Regions from separate parts of the Leclercia adecarboxylata genome, predicted to be linked through region 2. Evidence: predicted binding sites of a transcription regulator. Region 2 holds the regulator's gene; the other holds the start of a gene.

Region 1 (6,067 bases), 490 kb from region 2:
CGGAAAACATAGCGTCAATATTACCACACTCAGCCGCTAAACACGTTGCCCGCGCCTGCTGCGGATTTCAGCACCCATACGCGTCCGTAATGGTTATACCAGCCTGCACGGTGGCCGGCATCGGCACCAATGCCCTGATAAATATCGAAGTGCTGGCCTTTAATCGCGCCGCCAACGTCCAGCGCCACCATCAGACGCAGCTCGTACTGGCCGCTGAACTTGCCTTCATTATTCAGCAACGGGACTTCGGCCAGCAGCGTGGTGCCCGGCGGGATCACCGTCTTGTCTGAAGCCACCGACGCACGGCCAATCAGCGGTACCGCGCTGGCCCCTTTCACCGGCGCAAAGTTTTGCGGTTTAAAGAAGACAAACGACGGGTTCTGCTCCAGCAGCTCGCGCACCTCATATTCGCTGTGCTTCTCGCCCCACTCGCGGATCGCCTGCATCGACATATCTTCGCGTTTCACTTCCCCGCGATCGATCAGCACCTTACCGATACTGCGATACGCATGGCCGTTCTTGCCGGAGTAGCTAAAGAAGTTAAGCGGGCTGCCGTCACCAAAATCGATATAGCCGCTGCCCTGCACGTCCATGATGAAGTTATCCATCAGCGAGTTGCTGTAGGCGAGGACATAGTTGTCGCTCAGCGCACCCGAGTAGATTTCGGCGCGGGACGGCAGGCGGCCGCGTTTTGGCGGCATGCGGTAGATAGGATACTTGAACTCACCCTGTGCGGTATGGCGCGCCTGCACCACCGGGGTGTAGTAGCCGGTAAACTGGACGTTACCGTAGTTGTCGGTGCCTTCCATCTGCCAGGCGTCGATACCGTACTGGCGCATGGTGCGGGTATCGCCCCCGGCACGTAACCAGTCCTGCACGGCGTTATAGACGGCGTTCTGCGAGCCATACAGCCGCGGCGACGCGGTGCGGATCTGGTTTACCTGCTCCGCGAAGTCTCCGCCATTAATAGGCGCGCCCACGGCGTCCGGCTGGTTCACTAAAGAGAAAGGCTGGGTCAGTTTCCCGTCTTTATATTGCTGACCGCGATCGGTCGGTTTGGAGGAACAGGCAGCCAGAATAGCTACCATCGCGCCCGTCATCAGATACTTCGCCCAATGTCCTTTCATATATCCCATCTATAAGTTGCCCGATTCTGCGCAACGAAGATAACAAACCGGCAGGGGTATTGAAATGCGATTACCTTCCCCCACGCAAATTTTGCGCAAAAAACAGTCTAACTGTCGTTATTGCGGGCAACACAACGCCTAATTTGGTGATTTTTACGAAAAAGGGTTGCAACAAAAAGTCAGCAGAGTATAGTGCGCTTCCACGGACGCGGGGTGGAGCAGCCTGGTAGCTCGTCGGGCTCATAACCCGAAGGTCGTCGGTTCAAATCCGGCCCCCGCAACCAATTAAAATTTGATGAAGTATCTTCTGCAAAGCAGAAAGACGGACGCGGGGTGGAGCAGCCTGGTAGCTCGTCGGGCTCATAACCCGAAGGTCGTCGGTTCAAATCCGGCCCCCGCAACCAATCAAATTTAAAGAAGTACAAGCAGTACGGTGCCGCGGGGTGGAGCAGCCTGGTAGCTCGTCGGGCTCATAACCCGAAGGTCGTCGGTTCAAATCCGGCCCCCGCAACCAACACTTCTAAAAACAATAAACACCCTTTCGGGTGTTTTTTTGTTTTTGTCGCCAGCCCACCCGTAGGCCCGCGCAAGCGCAGCGCCGCCGGGCTATGGTGAGGTTATCCGCGTCTTGCCAGCGTCGCCCCATCCGAGAAGTAAGCCTTAATCCCTGACAGTATCGACTCTGCCACTTCCTGCTGGAACTTCGCCGTCTTGAGTTTGCGCTCCTCTTCCACGTTACTGATAAACGCGGTTTCCACCAGAATCGACGGAATATCCGGCGCTTTTAACACCGCAAAACCGGCCTGCTCAACGCTGTTCTTATGCAGCTTGTTCACATTGCCGAGCTTACCCAACACCGCTTTGCCAAACTTCAGACTGTCGGTAATGGTCAGCGACTGCACCATATCGAACATGGTGTGGTCGACGTAGCGATCCCCGCTCTTTCCCACCCCACCGATAAGGTCGGAGGCGTTCTGGGTATCAGCAAGATAGCGTGCGGCGGTACTGGTCGCCCCTTTTGTGGAGAGGGCAAACACCGATGAACCGCTCGGCTGACGACTGGTAAAGGCGTCCGCATGAATGGAGACGAACAGATCCGCGCGCTGCTTTTGCGCCTTCGCGACCCGCACCTTCAGTGGAATAAAGACATCTTCGTTACGCGTCATGTACGCGCGCATATTGCCTTCCCGGTCGATCAGGGCCTTCAGGCGACGGGCGATCTGCAGCACCACGTCTTTTTCCCGCGTCCGGTATTTGCCTACCGCGCCGGAGTCCTCTCCGCCGTGCCCAGGATCGAGCATGATCACAATCGGGCGATCGCGCCCGGCTTTGCCCGGCTGCGGGCCGCTTTGCGCTGGCGGCACCTGTTTTTCGAGATCGCCTTTATTGTAATCTTCCAGCAGGGCCAGCAACGGATCCTGAATATCGGTCGCGTTGGCAGGATAGAGATCCATCACCAGACGCTCTTTAAAGCCCGCCACCGGTGCCAGGGCAAACAGCTGCGGTTTCACGTTCTGCTTAAGTTCAAACACCATGCGCACGGTTTTCGGATCAAACTGCCCGACCCGCGCGGACTTGATAAAAGGATCGTCGCCGCGGATCTGGGCGCTCATCCCCTTCAGCACCGAGTTAAGATTTACGCCTTCGATATCCACCACCACCCGTTCCGGGTTGCTCAGAGCGAATTGCTTATAATTCAACACCCGGTTCGACTCGACCGTCACGCGTGTATAGGTCGACGATGGCCAGACACGCACCGCGATGACCTGACTGACGGCGGCAAGTCCTACCTGACTGACGCTAAGCAACCACATTGCTCCGGCCCCTTGTAACAGGCGGCGACGACTTAATGCTTTACTGGATCCCGACATGCTTCTCCCGAGCAAAGATATCGAATAACTTTTCATAACGTCCAAATTGACCAAAAACTTTAGCGAATGATGCATAACCTGTCATCCATAAAAGGGTAAACAATCATGCGTTAACGATAACTTCGCTGAATCTTTTCTTTGCTTCGCAGGAAATTTTGGCTTGCGCGCAAGGGCATATTCGAATAAAAATACAAAAATTACGAATAAACATTCATTGAGGGGTTATGCCGTGGTGAAGGAACGTAGAATCGAACTGGTCCAGGGATTCCGTCATTCTGTTCCCTATATCAACGCCCACCGGGGAAAGACGTTTGTCGTCATGCTGGGTGGCGAAGCCATTGAGCATGAAAATTTCTCCAGCATAGTCAATGATATAGGCCTGCTGCACAGCCTGGGGATCCGCCTGGTGGTTGTTTATGGCGCCCGCCCGCAGATCGAACAGAATCTGGCCGCGCACCATCACGAGCCGATCTACCACAAGCATACCCGCGTTACCGACGCCAAAACGCTGGAGCTGGTTAAGCAGGCAGCCGGTCTGCTGCAGCTGGATATTACCGCGCGCCTGTCGATGAGCCTCAACAACACCCCGCTGCAAGGGGCGCACATTAACGTGGTCAGCGGTAATTTTATTATCGCCCAGCCGCTTGGCGTGGATGACGGTGTGGATTATTGCCACAGCGGACGTATTCGTCGTATTGATGAAGAGGCCATCCATCGCCAGCTCGACGGCGGTGCGATTGTGCTGACCGGCCCGGTCGCCGTCTCCGTCACCGGCGAAAGCTTCAACCTCACCTCCGAAGAGATAGCCACCCAGCTGGCGATCAAGCTGAAGGCTGAGAAAATGATCGGCTTCTGCTCCTCTCAGGGGGTGACTAACGAGCTGGGGAATATCGTCTCCGAGCTGTTCCCGAACGAAGCCCAGGCGCGCGTCGACGCGCTCGAGGCGCAGGGTGATTATTACTCCGGCACCGTGCGTTTTCTGCGCGGCGCAATCAAAGCCTGCCGCAGCGGCGTGCGCCGCAGCCACCTGATCAGCTATCAGGAAGATGGTGCCCTGCTGCAGGAGCTGTTCTCTCGCGACGGCATCGGGACGCAGATTGTGATGGAGAGCGCGGAGCAAATTCGTCGCGCCACCATCAACGACATCGGCGGCATTCTGGAGCTTATCCGCCCGCTGGAGCAGCAGGGGATCCTGGTGCGTCGCTCCCGCGAGCAGCTGGAGATGGAGATCGACAAGTTCACCATTATTCAGCGCGATAACCTGACCATCGCCTGTGCGGCGCTCTATCCCTTCCCGGAAGAGAAGATCGGCGAGATGGCCTGCGTGGCGGTGCATCCTGATTACCGCAGCTCGTCGCGCGGCGAAGTGTTGCTGGAGCGAATTGCTCTCCAGGCACGCCAGATGGGGCTGAGCAAGCTGTTCGTGCTGACCACCCGCAGCATTCACTGGTTCCAGGAGCGGGGGTTCAGCCCGGTGGACATTGATTCCCTGCCGGAAACCAAGAAAGAGATGTATAACTATCAGCGTCGTTCTAAGGTGCTGATGGCGGATCTGGGATAAGCTCTTCCCTCTCCCATCAGGTTTAGGGATCACCACAATAAATATTGGCACGGTCTGCCCCCTCTCCATTCAGGGAGAGGGCTGGGGTGAGGGGGAACATGCGGCTGTGGTGGTGGTTCCGTTCACTGTATCTTTTGTGCTTCTCTGTCAGCTCCGTCACCCGTGAACGTGCTAAGTGGGCTCGCCGCCGCCCCCTTAGCAATCCCGGCTCCCGGCAAAGAAAATCGCCGCTTCGCGGTGCACTCAGCTTATTCCCGCAGGCTTTTGGGTCGGGTACCAGCCTGCATCCATGCAGGCTATACCCTCTCGGCGCGTCCCTGCGCCTCGCCCCGGCCTGCGGTCAACGCTTCGCCGATTTTCAGCCGAACGAGGCAGTCGCTTTAAGTCATTTATTATCCTGAAATTATTTCATCGCATCAAACATACGAAAATTACTGGGGATTCTTCAACCCATTGGGAGAAGGAATAATCACAGGGTCTCAAAAATCGCACTCAGGCCGCTGCGCCGCTCTGTACGGGTGGTGACGGCCTGGGTCAGCACGCCTTCATCTGCATACAGCGACAGCCGCCGACGGGCGCGGGTAATGGCGGTATAGACCAGCTCGCGGGTGACGACCGGGGAGATCTGGTTAGGTAAAATCAGCGCCGCATGATCGAACTCAGAGCCCTGGGATTTATGCACCGTCATAGCCCAGGCGGTTTCATGTTCCGGCAGGCGGCTGGGCTGGACCGATTTCACGCTGCCATCGGGCATCTGGAACCAGACGCGCAGCCCCTGGCCGCGATCCAGCGCAATGCCAATATCGCCGTTGAACAGCCCCAGCGCGCTGTCGTTGCGTGAGATCATCACCGGCCTTCCCTCATACCAGCGCGAATGCGGCTGGCGACCAATCCGCCGTTTTTGCGCCAGCACCTGCTCCAGCCTTTCGTTAAGGCCGGCAACGCCAAATGGCCCATCCCGCAAGGCACACAGCAGCTGGAAGCCACCAAATGCAGCCAGAATGTCTGCTTCGGAGGCCTGCTGCTGCACGCTGTCCAGAAAGTGTTGATACCCCTGCAGGGCATCTTCGAGCATCACCAGATACTCTTCCCCGCTCTGAAGCTGTTTTTTCTCGATATCACTGAATTTGCCGTCAAATACCGAGCGGATAGCGTGACGATCGCCGCGGTTGACCGCCGCCGCCAGCTGTCCGATGCCTGAATCACTGCCGAAACGGTAGCTTTTTTGCAGCAGGCACAGGCTGTCGCGCAGCGCACCCGCCACCGGGCTGACGTTGCCCTCCATCTCGCATCCCGTCATGCTGGCAAGCTCCCGCGCGCGCTGGACGGTAAATCCGGCGCTGGCCCAGGTACAGATGTCTCCCAGCACCGCGCCCGCTTCGACGGAGGCCAGCTGATCGCGATCGCCCAGGAAGATCACCCGGGCATGAGGCGGCAGGGCGTCGATCAGGCGGGACATCATCGTCAGGTCGATCATCGAGGCTTCATCCACCACCAGCACATCCAGA
Region 2 (6,067 bases):
CTTGGCGCCTTCTATTTCCTGGTGGTTCTTCCGTCGACCCAGCAAAGCATGCTGCTGCTCTGTATCAGTCTTGCCGTGATGGCCTTCTTTATTGGTATCGAGGTACAGAAGCGCCGCCTGGGTTCGCTGGGGGCGCTGGCCAGTACCATCAATATTCTGGTGCTGGATAACCCGATGACCTTCCACTTCAGCCAGTTTCTCGACAGCGCGCTGGGGCAGATTGTCGGCTGCTTCCTGGCGATGATGGTGATCCTGCTGGTGCGCGATAACTCCCAGGCCAGAACCGGCCGCGTGCTGCTGAACCAGTTTGTATCTGCTGCCGTCTCGGCGATGACGACCAATACCGCCCGGCGCAAAGAGAACCACCTGCCTGCGCTCTACCAGCAGCTCTTTTTACTGCTGACCAAGTTCCCGGGGGATATCGCCAAGTTCCGCCTGGCCCTGACGCTGATCATCGCCCACCAGCGTCTGCGCAATGCCCCGATCCCGGTGAATGACGATCTCTCGGCGTTCCACCGCCAGCTGCGACGTACTGCGGATCATGTGATATCCGCCTCCAGCGACGACAAGCGCCGACGCTACTTTACCCAGCTGTTGGGCGAACTGGAGATCTACCAGGAAAAACTGCGCATCTGGGAGGCGCCGCGACAGGTGACCGAACCGGTGCAGCGGCTGGTGGGCATGCTCCATCGCTACCAGAATGCCCTCACCGACAGCTGATCCTCCTGAAAACCGACGCCATAAGCGTCGGTTTTTTTATGGCTATACTTATTCGGGCAAGTACTTAAACCCGGATTGGGAGGATACATGACTACCCAGGCTCTACAGGACAGTGCGCTATTTCAGACCGGATATTTAGTCGATGGCGTATGGAAAACGCTCGATACAACATTCGATGTACTTAACCCGGCTACCGGGGCGGCGATCGCCCAGGTGGCAAAAGCAGGTAAAAAAGAGACCGAAGAGGCTATCGCCGCCGCGAGCCGTGCTTTCCCGGCCTGGCGTGCCAGAACCGCAAAAGAGCGGTCGGCCATCCTCTATCGCTGGTATGAACTCATCATTGAAAACAAGCAGTGGCTTGGCCAGCTGATGACCACCGAGCAGGGCAAACCGCTGAAAGAGGCGGAAGGGGAAGTGGAGTACGCGGCGAGCTTTATCCAGTGGTTTGCCGAGGAGGCCAAACGCGCCAACGGCGAAATCATCCCACCGGTTAAACCCGGCTCCCGCATTCTTGCCACCCGCGAACCGATTGGCGTCGTGGCGGCCATCACGCCGTGGAATTTCCCCATGGCGATGCTGACCCGCAAGCTGGGCCCGGCCCTGGCTGCCGGCTGTACCGGCGTAATAAAACCGGCCAACAACACGCCGCTGAGCGCCTTTGCGCTGCTGACGCTGGCTAAAAAAGCGGGCGTACCGGACGGCGTGCTTAACGCAGTGGCGGGCAATACCGCAGAGATAAGCGACGCGATCATGTCTAGCCCGGAGGTGCGCAAAATCTCCTTTACCGGCTCGACGGCGGTCGGCAAAACCTTAATGCGCAATGCCGCCGAAACCATGAAAAAAGTGTCGATGGAGCTGGGCGGCAACGCACCCTATATCGTCTTTGAGGATGCCGACATTGATGCTGCGGTGAAAGGGGCGATTGCCAACAAGTTTCGCAATGCGGGCCAGGTCTGCGTCAGCGTTAACCGCTTCTATATTCAGGAGTCGGTGTACGAAGCGTTCGTCAGCAAACTCGCCGCCGCCGTAAACGACTTAAAAGTCGGTGATGGCCTGGAAGAGGGCACCGTTGTCGGGCCGCTGATTGAAGCTTCCGCGGTGAAAAAAGTGCGTGAGCACGTTGAGGACGCGGTTGCCAAAGGGGCGACGGTGCTGGCGGGCGGCAAGGCTCATTCCTTGGGTGGAAACTTCTGGCAGCCAACGGTACTGGGGGATTGCCATGAAGGGATGGCACTTGCCAGCGAAGAGACCTTTGGACCCGTGGCGGCCTGCTTCCGCTTTACCTCGGAAGAGGAGGTGATCCAGCGCGCCAACAATACGCCCTATGGCCTGGCCGCCTATTTCTATACCCAGAATTTGCAGCGGGTGTTCCGCGTGTCGCAGGCCATTGAGAGCGGCATGATTGGGATTAACGAATGCGCGGTTTCTACAGAGCTTGGGCCTTTTGGCGGGGTGAAAGAGTCGGGACTGGGTCGCGAAGGGTCAGTACTGGGACTGGAGGAGTTCCTGGAAGTGAAAACCCTGCATATCGGGGGATTATAATCGACAGGGCGGCTTAAGCCGCCCACCTGGACGGGGTGGCTGGCAATGAATATCTATACGTTTGATTTTGATGAAATCGACAGTCAGGAAGACTTCTACCGTGAATTTTCACGAGCCTTTGGCATGGGACAGGAGAGCGTGACGGATCTGGACTCCCTGTGGGACATCGTCACCAGCAGCCAGTTGCCGCTACCGCTTGAAATCGAATTTATCCATTTGCCGGAAAAGCTGCGCAGGCGTTTTGGCGCGCTGATCCTGCTGTTTGATGAGGCGGAAGAGGAGCTGGAAGGGCAGATTCGCTTTAACGTACGTTAGTGAAGGGCATAAAAAAGCCCCTGCGGAGCAGGGGCAAGTCGTAAATCAATACGACGAGGGTTTATTTGTACAGCTCGGCGGTCGCATGCCAGTGGTCGCCGGTGTTCAGTTCGGTAACGCGGTAGCTGCTGGCGCCCGCTTTTTCAGCTTTTGCTGCCAGTGCCTCACGGACATCCATCGGAGAACCAGCAACTGCACCTACAGAGATGCTTCCCATTGGTTGCAGGCTTTGTGCCTGATCGGCATTCACCTGATGTACAGCTGCGCTGGCACCAAATGAGAGAACGGAAGCGAAACCTGCGGCGATGATTAATTTAGTGTTCATAGTCTTTACTCCTTACAGGGCAAGCTCAACGGCGAGAAGGGTTGTGCTGCTATTTTTATGCCTGGTGCCGTTGAACAGAGATATCGGGTAGTTCGGGTCGTGCCTGGTAAAACTTATTTGTACAGCTCAGCAGTCGCATGCCAGTGGTCACCGGTACGCGCTTCGATCACGCGGTAGGAAGACGCACCCTGCTCCTGGGCTTTTTTGTTCAGCATCTGGTTCATGTCCATCGGCGAAGTACCGATTGCACCGATTGAAACGGTACCGATAGATTCACGAGACTGAGCCTGATCGGCGTTGATTGAATCGGCGGCAAAGGCACCGAAAGAGAGAACAGACAGAATGCTTAGCGTGGCTACGGTAGTTTTGATTTTCATGATTCTTTTCCTCGTCATATTCTTTACTGGGGTCTTCGTTTCGTGACCCTCATCACAAAATCAAGTATACACTAATAACGGCAAAAATTAATACCATGCTAATTGTTTCTTGTGTAATCACGTATTAAGCAAAAGCATTTTTATAACTACAGGGAATAAAAAATCGGGGTTTAAGCGGGGTTTTGTCACTTATTTCTAATAAAATTAATGGGATACGGGACTTTGATTATTCGTGCGATTTTGCGTTTTATCATTCACTGAGTGAATGTATTTGGGCAGAAAATCGCACTATTTGTTAAATTGCAGATAACAGATTGTAGGGGTGAACGAGGCGGGAGCAGAAGATTCCCCGCCGCGACGGCAGCAGGGAAGGGGATCAGAGTTCCTGTTCGAACAGCACCAGGATGGCTTCGTAGAGGTCTTTCACCGAGAAACCGTTGGCCGGGGTGGTGAAGATAGTATCGTCACCGGCGATGGTGCCGAGGATACCTTCCGCTTTACCCAGCGAGTCGAGCAGGCGGGCAATCAGTTGAGCCGCACCCGGGCTGGTGTGGATCACCACCACGGCATCGTTATAGTCGATGTCCAGCACCAGGTTCTTCAGCGGGCTCGAGGTTGTCGGCACACCCAGTTCGGCAGGCAGACAGTAGACCATCTCCATTTTGGCGTTGCGGGTACGCACCGCGCCGAATTTGGTTAACATGCGGGAGACTTTCGACTGGTTGATGTTTTCGAAACCCTCTTCCTGCAGGGCCTGGACGATCTCACCCTGAGAACTAAATTTTTCTTCTTTAAGCAGCGCTTTGAACGCTTTAACCAATTCTTCTTGTTTAGAAGAGATTCGCATAAATCACCCGAAATATAGCGGTAGAAACAACATTATTATGCACATGGATGAATTTTTATGCAAATTATCTGCCCAATCTTAGGCTGAAATAATGTTATGAAAGGGAGTGATTTTATCAAAATTCGTTATCAAGGAACATGCCTGCGTCACGCCTCGCAAATAAGCTTAAAAGTAAATTAAATGTTATCAAATTGATGTTGTTTTGGTGGCTTGCGAGGGTGTATTGTAACCACCTCTTGATTCGTTGCTTAGTCACCGCATAACGCCCGATAGCCTTGCGGCAGATGCGAAAAGCGCGTGACCGCTAATTCTTAGAACACCACGATTGTAATTATTGATCTGCTGAATTAAGGTCGCCGCGACGGAGTAACAGAAAGTTAGCTCACCATAATAAGGAGTTTAGGATGAAAGTCGCAGTCCTCGGCGCTGCTGGCGGTATCGGCCAGGCGCTTGCCCTACTACTGAAAACTCAGCTGCCTGCAGGCTCAGAACTCTCTCTGTATGATATCGCCCCGGTAACCCCTGGTGTGGCGGTTGACCTTAGCCACATCCCTACGGCTGTCAAAATCAAAGGCTTCTCCGGTGAAGATGCTCGCCCGGCCCTCGAAGGCGCGGACGTTGTGCTGATCTCCGCAGGCGTTGCGCGTAAGCCAGGTATGGATCGTTCCGACCTGTTCAACGTGAACGCGGGTATCGTTAAGAACCTGATTCAGCAGGTAGCGACTACCTGCCCGAAAGCCTGCATCGGTATCATCACTAACCCGGTTAACACCACCGTTGCTATCGCGGCAGAAGTGCTGAAAAAAGCGGGCGTGTATGACAAGAACAAACTGTTTGGCGTGACCACGCTGGACATCATCCGCTCCAACACCTTTGTTGCGGAACTGAAAGGCAAGCAGCCAACCGAACTCGACGTGCCGGTTATCGGCGGCCACTCTGGCGTGACCATTTTGCCACTGCTGTCCCAGATCCCAGGCGTGAGCTTCACCGAGCAGGAAGTGGCTGACCTGACCAAACGTATCCAGAACGCCGGCACCGAAGTGGTGGAAGCGAAGGCGGGTGGCGGTTCTGCAACCCTGTCTATGGGCCAGGCTGCGGCACGTTTCGGTCTGTCTCTGGTACGCGCGCTGCAGGGCGAGCAAGGCGTGGTGGAATGCGCTTACGTTGAAGGTGACGGCGAGCACGCACGCTTCTTCTCTCAGCCGCTGCTGCTGGGTAAAAACGGTATCGAAGAGCGTAAATCTATCGGCACCCTGAGCGCGTTTGAACAGCAGGCGATGGCCGGCATGCTGGATACTCTGAAGAACGATATCGTTCTGGGCGAAGAGTTCGTTAACAAATAAGCGACGCTCTTCCCTCGGGGCAATAAAAAACCGGAGTCGATGCTCCGGTTTTTTTATGCCTGCTGACTCAGTTGGTGGCCGGATATTCCTGAATGGTCACCTGCAGGGTCAGTTTCTTATCATCACGCATCACTTCCACCGGGATGATTGAGCCAGGCCTGATCTCCGCCACCTGGTCCATGGTTTCCAGCGCCGACAGCGCCGGTTTACCGTTCACCGAGACGATCACATCGTTGACCTTAATGCCTGCTTCTGCCGCCGGTCCGCCGGAGGTGACTTCGTTCACCACAATCCCCTGAATCTGATCGATGCCGCCACCCTGAGCGTGCAGCGGAGCAATCTCACGCCCGCCGATGCCAATGTAGCCGCGGATCACGCGTCCGTCGCGAATCAGCTTATCCATAATCTTGTTGGCCAACTGGAACGGGATCGCGAAGCCGATACCTTCGGGAGTTTCGCCGTCGTTGCTTTTATCAAACGACAGGGTGTTGATGCCCATCAGTTCGCCCAGCGAGTTCACCAGCGCGCCGCCGGAGTTGCCGTGGTTGATGGAGGCATCGGTTTGCAGGAAGTTCTGACGTCCGGAAGGGTTCAGGCC

Evidence for each region. Region 2 encodes ArgR, which controls arginine synthesis, uptake and breakdown. Its sites were predicted from a motif close to ANTGAATAAAAATACANT; they were not measured.
Region 1: the regulator ArgR is predicted to act here: its motif matches at 3,176-3,193, upstream of argA (amino-acid N-acetyltransferase).

The regions. Positions count from the first base shown of each region.
Region 1 covers NZ_CP040889.1:1,063,647-1,069,713, forward strand. Annotated here, with positions in the region: gene mltA (murein transglycosylase A) at 30-1,127, opposite strand; tRNA gene FHN83_RS06810 (tRNA-Met) at 1,335-1,411, shown strand; tRNA gene FHN83_RS06815 (tRNA-Met) at 1,455-1,531, shown strand; tRNA gene FHN83_RS06820 (tRNA-Met) at 1,565-1,641, shown strand; gene amiC (N-acetylmuramoyl-L-alanine amidase AmiC) at 1,745-2,998, opposite strand; gene argA (amino-acid N-acetyltransferase) at 3,228-4,559, shown strand; gene recD (exodeoxyribonuclease V subunit alpha) at 5,029-6,067, opposite strand, start outside.
Region 2 covers NZ_CP040889.1:1,558,020-1,564,086, reverse strand. Annotated here, with positions in the region: gene aaeB (p-hydroxybenzoic acid efflux pump subunit AaeB) at 1-720, shown strand, start outside; gene FHN83_RS09190 (NAD-dependent succinate-semialdehyde dehydrogenase) at 808-2,262, shown strand; gene FHN83_RS09185 (barstar family protein) at 2,308-2,577, shown strand; gene yhcN (peroxide/acid stress response protein YhcN) at 2,639-2,902, opposite strand; gene yhcN (peroxide/acid stress response protein YhcN) at 3,016-3,279, opposite strand; gene argR (transcriptional regulator ArgR) at 3,656-4,126, opposite strand; gene mdh (malate dehydrogenase) at 4,531-5,469, shown strand; gene degS (outer membrane-stress sensor serine endopeptidase DegS) at 5,537-6,067, opposite strand, start outside.